Linked DNA regions of Tardiphaga sp. vice304. The protein of the gene in region 2 binds, or shares a complex with, the protein of the main gene of each other region. Links are inferred from orthologs where the notes say so. Each region holds a gene or a part of one and is shown on either strand. Other genes may lie near its edges.

Region 1 (3,304 bases), 1.7 Mb from region 2 along the record:
TCGGAGAGCATCGACATGATGTCTTCGATCTGTTCGGGAGAGGTGGTGTCCGAAGGCAGGACGTCGTTGAGCTGATCGAAGGTCACGAAGCCGCGCTTCTTGGCCTGCTTGATCATCTTCTTGACGGCGGCATCCGAAAGGTCGAGCAACGGCGACGGCGCATCGGGAGCATCCTTCTCCGGCGCGTCGGCCTTGTCGTCTTTTTCCTTGTCTTTCGCCTGCAGCGTCTTTGCCTTGGTGGCCATTCAATGCTCCTGAAACGCGATCACGCGGGCGGCGTTGCCGCCGCTTTCAATCATTCATCCGCTGGACGCGGAAAGGGTGGCGCTCGACTTCGCCACCCTTGAACTGGTCTTTACGGTTGCCGCACTTAAGCCAAAGAGCGTTAAGCTCCGATTAACCGTGTTTTTGCAGCCAAACCACGGGTTTGGCGAGTCTTTTCGCGATTTCGCCGTAGGCTGTCCGCAGCAAATTTGCATCAAGAATTGCGCTGAAACCGGCCAGACGACTCACCGAACCCCTCGATCAGAGCCTCGATCCCGTCCACCTCGGCCAGCCGCGCCTTGACGTCGCGCAACCAGCCATAATTCGTCTCGCTGGCCTCTTCGCCAAGCGCCAGCTCGGCATCTTTCAGTTCTCTAAGTAAGGAGTGCCACTGGCGATGCAAGGCAACCAGTTGAATCCATGTCGAAAGAACGTCCTCGCGCGCCGCGCCGGGCTGCGCCGCCCACACGTCCTTGGTGGTAATGGCTCGCTCAACATGTTGCAATTGTTCGCTAAATCCAGCCTTAACGAGGTCTGAACGCATTTGCTCGCTTTGTTGGGCTTCGTCGCCATGGTGATGGTCATGGGCAAAGCAGGCAATGATCCCGGCGCGCAGCCGGTGCATCTCGGGATGCGCCAGTTCCAAAGCGGCGACCTCCTCGAGCTTGTCGTGCAGCAGCCAGGGGTGGTTGATCAGGGATTGCACGATCAGTGCCTCGCGGCGCGAAATCGCGCTGCGCTGGCCGCGCATGATCGAGGAATTGGCGAGCTGCGGGCTTACCACCTGGTAGGGCGAGCGGTTGATGGTCTGGCTGCCGGCCGAGGCCGAGGACCTGCCGCGCGGCTCGATCCGGCCGGCCGCGCCCGGCGTGAAAGTGCGCGCCGCCCCCGGACGGCCGTAGCCGCCGCCGGCCTTGTTGCCGAAACCGCCGCCACCCGCCCCGGCCCCGCGGAACCCGCCGCCGGCGCCAAAACCGCGGCCGGCATTGGGGTTGAAGGTCGCGCGCAGCCGCTCGGCGAGGTCCTGGCGGTAGTATTTCTTCACGACGTCGTCGCGGATGCCGTTGGCGAGTTCGTTGATGCGGGCCTCGAGGGCTGCGCGGCGTTCCGGCGTGGCGAAGTCGCCGCCCAAAGTCGCCTGCGCCCAGATCAGGTCGGACAGCGATTTGGCAGCCGCAATGACCTCCTCGACCGCGATCCGGCCGCCGGAGCGGGCGAGATCGTCGGGGTCCTGGCCCTCCGGCAACAGGGCAAATCGGAGACTCTTGCCGGGCTTGAGGTGCGGCAGCGCCAGCTCGGCGGCGCGCCACGCCGCTTTCTGGCCGGCCTTGTCGCCGTCGAAGCACAGGATCGGCTCGTCGGCCATCTTCCAGATCAGCTGCAGCTGGTTCTCGGTCAGCGCCGTGCCGAGCGGCGCCACGGTGGCGTGGAAACCGACGCCGACCATCGCGATGACGTCGACATAGCCCTCGACCACCACCAGGGCCGCGCCATTATGCGCGGCGGTGCGGGCCATCGGAAAATTGTACAGATTGTCGCCCTTGTGGAAGAGCGGCGTCTCCGGCGAATTCAGGTACTTGGCCGGGACGTCCTTTTCCAGTGCGCGGCCGCCGAAGGCGATCACCCGGCCGCGCAAATCGGTGATCGGGAACATGACGCGGTCGCGGAACCGGTCATAGGGCACCGGAATGTCCTCGCCGCCGATCAGCAGGCCGGATTCGACCATGTCGGGGACGGGAATGCCGGCGGCGCCGAGATATTCCTTCAGCGCGTAACGCTCGGCCGGGGCATAGCCCATCTTGAACTGCAGCTGCACGGTCGGCGAGATCTGGCGGTCGGCGAGATAGCCGCGCGCCTTGGCACCCACCCGCGAGGTCAGTTGCTCGGCGAAGAACTTCGCGGCGAGGTCCATGACGTCGTACAGCGTCTTGCGGCGCTCGGCGTGGCGGGCGGCGTCCGGCGTCGCCGCCGGCAGCGCCACGCCGGCCATCTGCGCCAGGCGCTCGACGGCCTCCGGGAAGCTGCAGCCGTCGGTCTCCATCAGGAAGGAGATGATGTCGCCGTGCTTGCCGGAGGAGAAGTCGTGGTAAAAGCCCTTCTCGTCATTGACGAAGAAGGACGGCGACTTCTCCTGCTGGAACGGCGACAGCCCCTTCCATTCCCTTCCCGCCTTCTTCAACTTGACGCGCTTGCTCACGACCTCCGAGACGGGAAGCCGGGCGCGCAAATCGTCGAGGAACTGGGGCGTGAAGCGCATGGGTGCTTATGCGGTGAGTCGGGGCTGCGAGTCTTGGTGAACGGGATGTGACCAGCCGACCATCGATATAGGGTTTGCGGCGGGAAAAACGAGAGACACAAGGTTGCGCCCGCTATTCACAGGGGGCGTGATCGCGCTGATGGCCGTCGCGCTGCCGCGACGGCTGCCGGAGCACAGCCTGACTTATGGCCGGCTGCTGGGCTCGCTGTGGCAATTGATGCGCGACACCCGCGTGCTGCAGCGCCGCTCGGCCTATCAGTGCCTGTTGTACGGCGCCTTCAGCCTGTTCTGGACGGCGATGCCGATCGTGCTGGAAGCGCCGCCCTTTGCCTTTGGCCACGTCGCACTGTCGGCGTTCCTGTTGTCCGGCGCAGGCGGCGCGCTGCTGGCGCCGCTGGCCGGGCGGATGGCCGATCGCGGCGGCGGCGGCACCGTCACGCTGGTGGCGATGCTCGCGGTGCTGGTGAGTTTCGTGCTGATCCGCACCGAGGGCAACGGCCCTGCCAGCATCGCGCTGTTCGTGATCGCCGGCATCCTGATCGACGCAGGCACCCAGGGCAATGTGGTGGCCGGCCAGCGCGCGATCGATGCCCTGCCGGCCGACATCCGCAGCCGTCTCAACGCGCTGTATCTCGGCTCGGCGTTCTTCGGCGGCGCGCTGGGTTCGGCGATCTCGGGCTTTGCTGCGTCGCATGGCGGCACCACGTCGATCAGCAATATCGGAATCGGGTTCGCGCTGCTGGCGCCGGGGATCTTTGCGACGGAGTTTGTGGGGAAGAAGGC
Region 2 (3,224 bases):
CGCCGGAGTTTTGCAGGAAGCCACTGAGCAGATAGATCGTGGCTTCCTTTGACGCGGCGCGGGCGGCGCGGGCCTCTTCGAGCGTGGCGACGAAGAAGGTCTTGCAGCCGGCCGTGGTCAGCGCACGCACCACGGGATCGATTCCGCAGCCATAGGCGTCGGCCTTCACCGCCGCGCCGCATTCGGCCGGCACGCCGAGCTTCTCGAGCTTCTTCCAGTTTGCCGCGATGGCATCGAGATCGATGGTCAGCACGCCGGTCGCGGTGGCGTCGAGCAGCGCCGCGTTACCGGCGATGGGGTTGGGATCCGACACGATCTTCATGGACATTCCTGACGCAGCATCGATCACGCGATGGCAGCAACGCCCGGCAATCGCAGCGCACAATAGGCGCGCGGGGAAAAGGGTTCAACCGCGCGCGATGGGTGATTGAAGCAGCGCCTGCAGCTTCGGGGCGATCGTGATCAGGCCGCCGGTGATGACCAGAGCGGTCGTAACAACGACGATGATGAAACCTTTGCCCGGCAGATGCGCGACGCGCTCTTCGAGGCGAGCCAAGCGATCGCGGACATCGCGCGAGTCAGCGCGCAACTCGGCCACGTCGCGTTTGATGTATTCGGCGTCGCTCTGCAATTTTCCGAACTCGCCAGGCAGAATATCAGCTGTTCGAGACCGTGCAGTCGCCGTTGCCACATCACCAGGAGTTGCGGGAGGTTCGACCATCGATCCGCTCGTTTAGCTACCCGGCACAAATATAACCGCAATCTCCGGCCCCGGAAAGGCCTCTGGGCGGATAGCCGCTCGCTAGGCGTAGAACTTACTCATGATGCGCGGGCAGGTGGCTTTCACCGACCAGATCGCTGAAGCGGGTAAACTGGCCCTCGAACTGCAGTTCGACGGTGCCGGTCGGGCCGTGGCGCTGTTTCGCAATGATGACTTCGGCGCGGCCGTGTACCAGCGACATGTCGAGCTGCCACTTCTCGTGCTCGGGGGTGCCGGGGCGCGGCTCCTTGTTCTGCAGGTAGTATTCCTCGCGGTAGACGAAGATCACCGCGTCGGCGTCCTGCTCGATCGATCCGGATTCTCTGAGGTCCGAGAGCTGCGGGCGCTTGTCGTCGCGGCTTTCGACCTGGCGCGACAGCTGCGACAGCGCGATCACCGGGCAGTTCAGCTCTTTCGCCAGGGCCTTCAGGCTCGTCGTGATCTCGGTGACTTCCTGCACGCGGTTGTCGGAGCGCTTGCCCGAGCCCTGCAAGAGCTGGATGTAGTCCACCACGATAACGTCGAGGCCCTTCTGCCGCTTCAGGCGGCGGGCGCGCGCGGTGAGCTGCGAGATCGACAGGCCGCCGGTTTCGTCGACGTAGAGCGGCAGGTTCTGCAATTCGATGGTGTGGTCGCGGATCTTCTCGAAGTCGCGCTCCGTGATGCCGCCGCGGCGGATGCTGGAGGACGAGATGTTGGTCTGCTCGGCGAGAATACGCGTCGCTAGCTGTTCGGCCGACATTTCGCAGGAGAAGAAGCCGACGATGCCGCCATTGACGGTCTTCTTGGTGCCGTCGGGCTGCAATTCATGCTGGTAGGCACGGGCGATATTGTAGGCGATGTTGGTGGCCAGCGCGGTCTTGCCCATGCCGGGGCGGCCGGCCAGCACCACGAGATCGGACGCCTGCAACCCGCCGAGGCGGGCGTCGAGATCCTTCATGCCGGTCGAGATGCCGGACAGCTTGCCCTCGCGGTGGTAGGCGTTGGCCGCCATGTCCAGCGCGGTCTTCATCGCCTGCGAGAACTTCTGGAAGCCGCCGTCGTAGCGGCCGGCTTCGGCCAGCTCGTACAGCCGGCGCTCGGCGTCCTCGATCTGCGCGCGCGGCGCAAAGTCCACCGGCGCGTCATAGGCGACGTTGACCATGTCCTCGCCGACATTGATCAACTGCCGGCGGATCGCCAGTTCATAGATCGTGCGGCCGTAGTCGTGGGTATTAATGATGGTGGTGGCTTCGGCCGCCAGCCGGGCGAGGTACTGGCCGACGGTCATGCCGCCGAGGTCGGTGTCGGCCGGCAGGAACGTCTTCAGCGTCACGGGGGTGGCGACCTTGCCGGCGCGGATGATGCTGCTGGCGGTGTCATAGATCGTCTGGTGGATCGGCTCGAAGAAATGGTCGGGCTTCAGGAAGTCCGACACCCGGTAGAAGGCGTCGTTGTTCACCAGCATGGCGCCAAGAACGCTCTGCTCCGCCTCGATATTATGCGGTGCGGTGCGGAACGCGGGCGCGCCCGGTTCCTGCGTCAGTTTGACGATGTTGTTCGAATCGAATGTGGCCATGTCTGATTTTACTTCAAAATTCGTCAGTTACGCGGCCATTCATGGAGGCGCGGCGCGATAAAGCGCCATCGGACGTCGAAGGGAAAGCGGAAGTTGGCGCGTTATGCACCACGCTCATTAAGTGTGGATTAATCGTAAGTTGCCGGCAGACAACCTTGACGGGGATCGGCGTGTTCATGGCCCGTGCCCCGCCACATGGCGAGAATTTCATTTGGCGATTGAACCCGTCGCCACGTTCCGGACACTCATCGGGAACAGCCTGACATCGTCGGTGACAATTCGTAACACCAGCAGGAACCGTGACCGTTGCGCGAGGTTGGTTACGCAACAGGCAAGGAACGCACGATGGCCCTTCTGCAAGAGACAAAGCGCGCGACGTTCGACGGCAGCCGCGACTGGCTCTTCGGCCTCGTAGAAACGCTCGATAGCGTCGAACGGCTCAGCGACGTGCCGTGTGATGATTCAGCCATGCGCGCCATGCGCGCGCGGCTGGCACGCCCGACGACGACGCGATCTGCATCCAACCGTTTTTCTCAGTTCGGATGTTCCCGTTCGCCCGCCGTGTTCCATCGCGGTTAGGCAACCTGCCAGGTCGGTTTCGCACAATTAAAGCCCCGATTCCGGATCTCGCCGCACGCTATTTCTCGCGAATAACGTCGTTCCGGCCGCGGTGCGCTTCACCAGATCCCGCGATATTGATCCAGCGATGCGCAATTCTTAGCAGCAGCCCGATGCCCGGCAGACAGAACTCGCATATCACGCGTTTGAGTTTTCGGCCGGCTTCCATTCGCGGGAGTTTCGGATACAACGGTTCCGCCGCATTCGCGGCGCTTCCATATTCGGAGAATTAGAATGTTGAGCCGAGTGCTCGGCGTGGCCACGGCGATGCTTGTGTTGAGCGTCGCG

The links.
Region 1: the proteins of FNL56_RS14780 (region 2) and dnaG are in contact, whole or in part, in a crystal structure (PDB 2R6A), measured with the Geobacillus stearothermophilus proteins. The link is inferred for Tardiphaga sp. vice304 from one-to-one orthologs. Residues at the interface, in WP_033016901.1 of Geobacillus stearothermophilus: Ser13, Glu15, Ala16, Gln18, Glu91, Leu92, Asp94, Ala95, Val96, Pro97, Thr98, Ala99, Ala100, Asn101, Tyr104, Tyr105, Ile108; in WP_049624496.1 of Geobacillus stearothermophilus: Lys456, Leu457, Leu458, Pro459, Ala460, Asn463, Ala464, Leu467, Leu535, Leu536, Ile537, Ala538, Gln544, Glu545, Asp548, Tyr549, His552.

Annotation. Positions count from the first base shown.
Region 1 is NZ_CP041402.1:1,361,718-1,365,021, reverse strand. The notes cover bases 1-2,988. They hold dnaG (DNA primase), read right to left. Parts: upstream 2,522-2,988; coding sequence 479-2,521; downstream 1-478. Other genes in these bases: FNL56_RS06435 (MFS transporter), read left to right, coding at 2,625-2,988; rpoD (RNA polymerase sigma factor RpoD), read right to left, coding at 1-245. Outside these bases: more of FNL56_RS06435, read left to right, coding at 2,989-3,304. UniProt on the Escherichia coli protein: RNA polymerase that catalyzes the synthesis of short RNA molecules used as primers for DNA polymerase during DNA replication.
Region 2 is NZ_CP041402.1:3,109,178-3,112,401, forward strand. Bases 68-2,975 are described here. They hold FNL56_RS14780 (replicative DNA helicase), read right to left. Parts: upstream 2,319-2,975; coding sequence 816-2,318; downstream 68-815. Other genes in these bases: alr (alanine racemase), read right to left, coding at 68-322; FNL56_RS14775 (hypothetical protein), read right to left, coding at 407-721; FNL56_RS14785 (hypothetical protein), read left to right, coding at 2,664-2,897. Also shown: more of alr, read right to left, coding at 1-67; FNL56_RS14790 (hypothetical protein), read left to right, coding at 3,171-3,224. UniProt on the Escherichia coli protein: The main replicative DNA helicase, it participates in initiation and elongation during chromosome replication. Travels ahead of the DNA replisome, separating dsDNA into templates for DNA synthesis.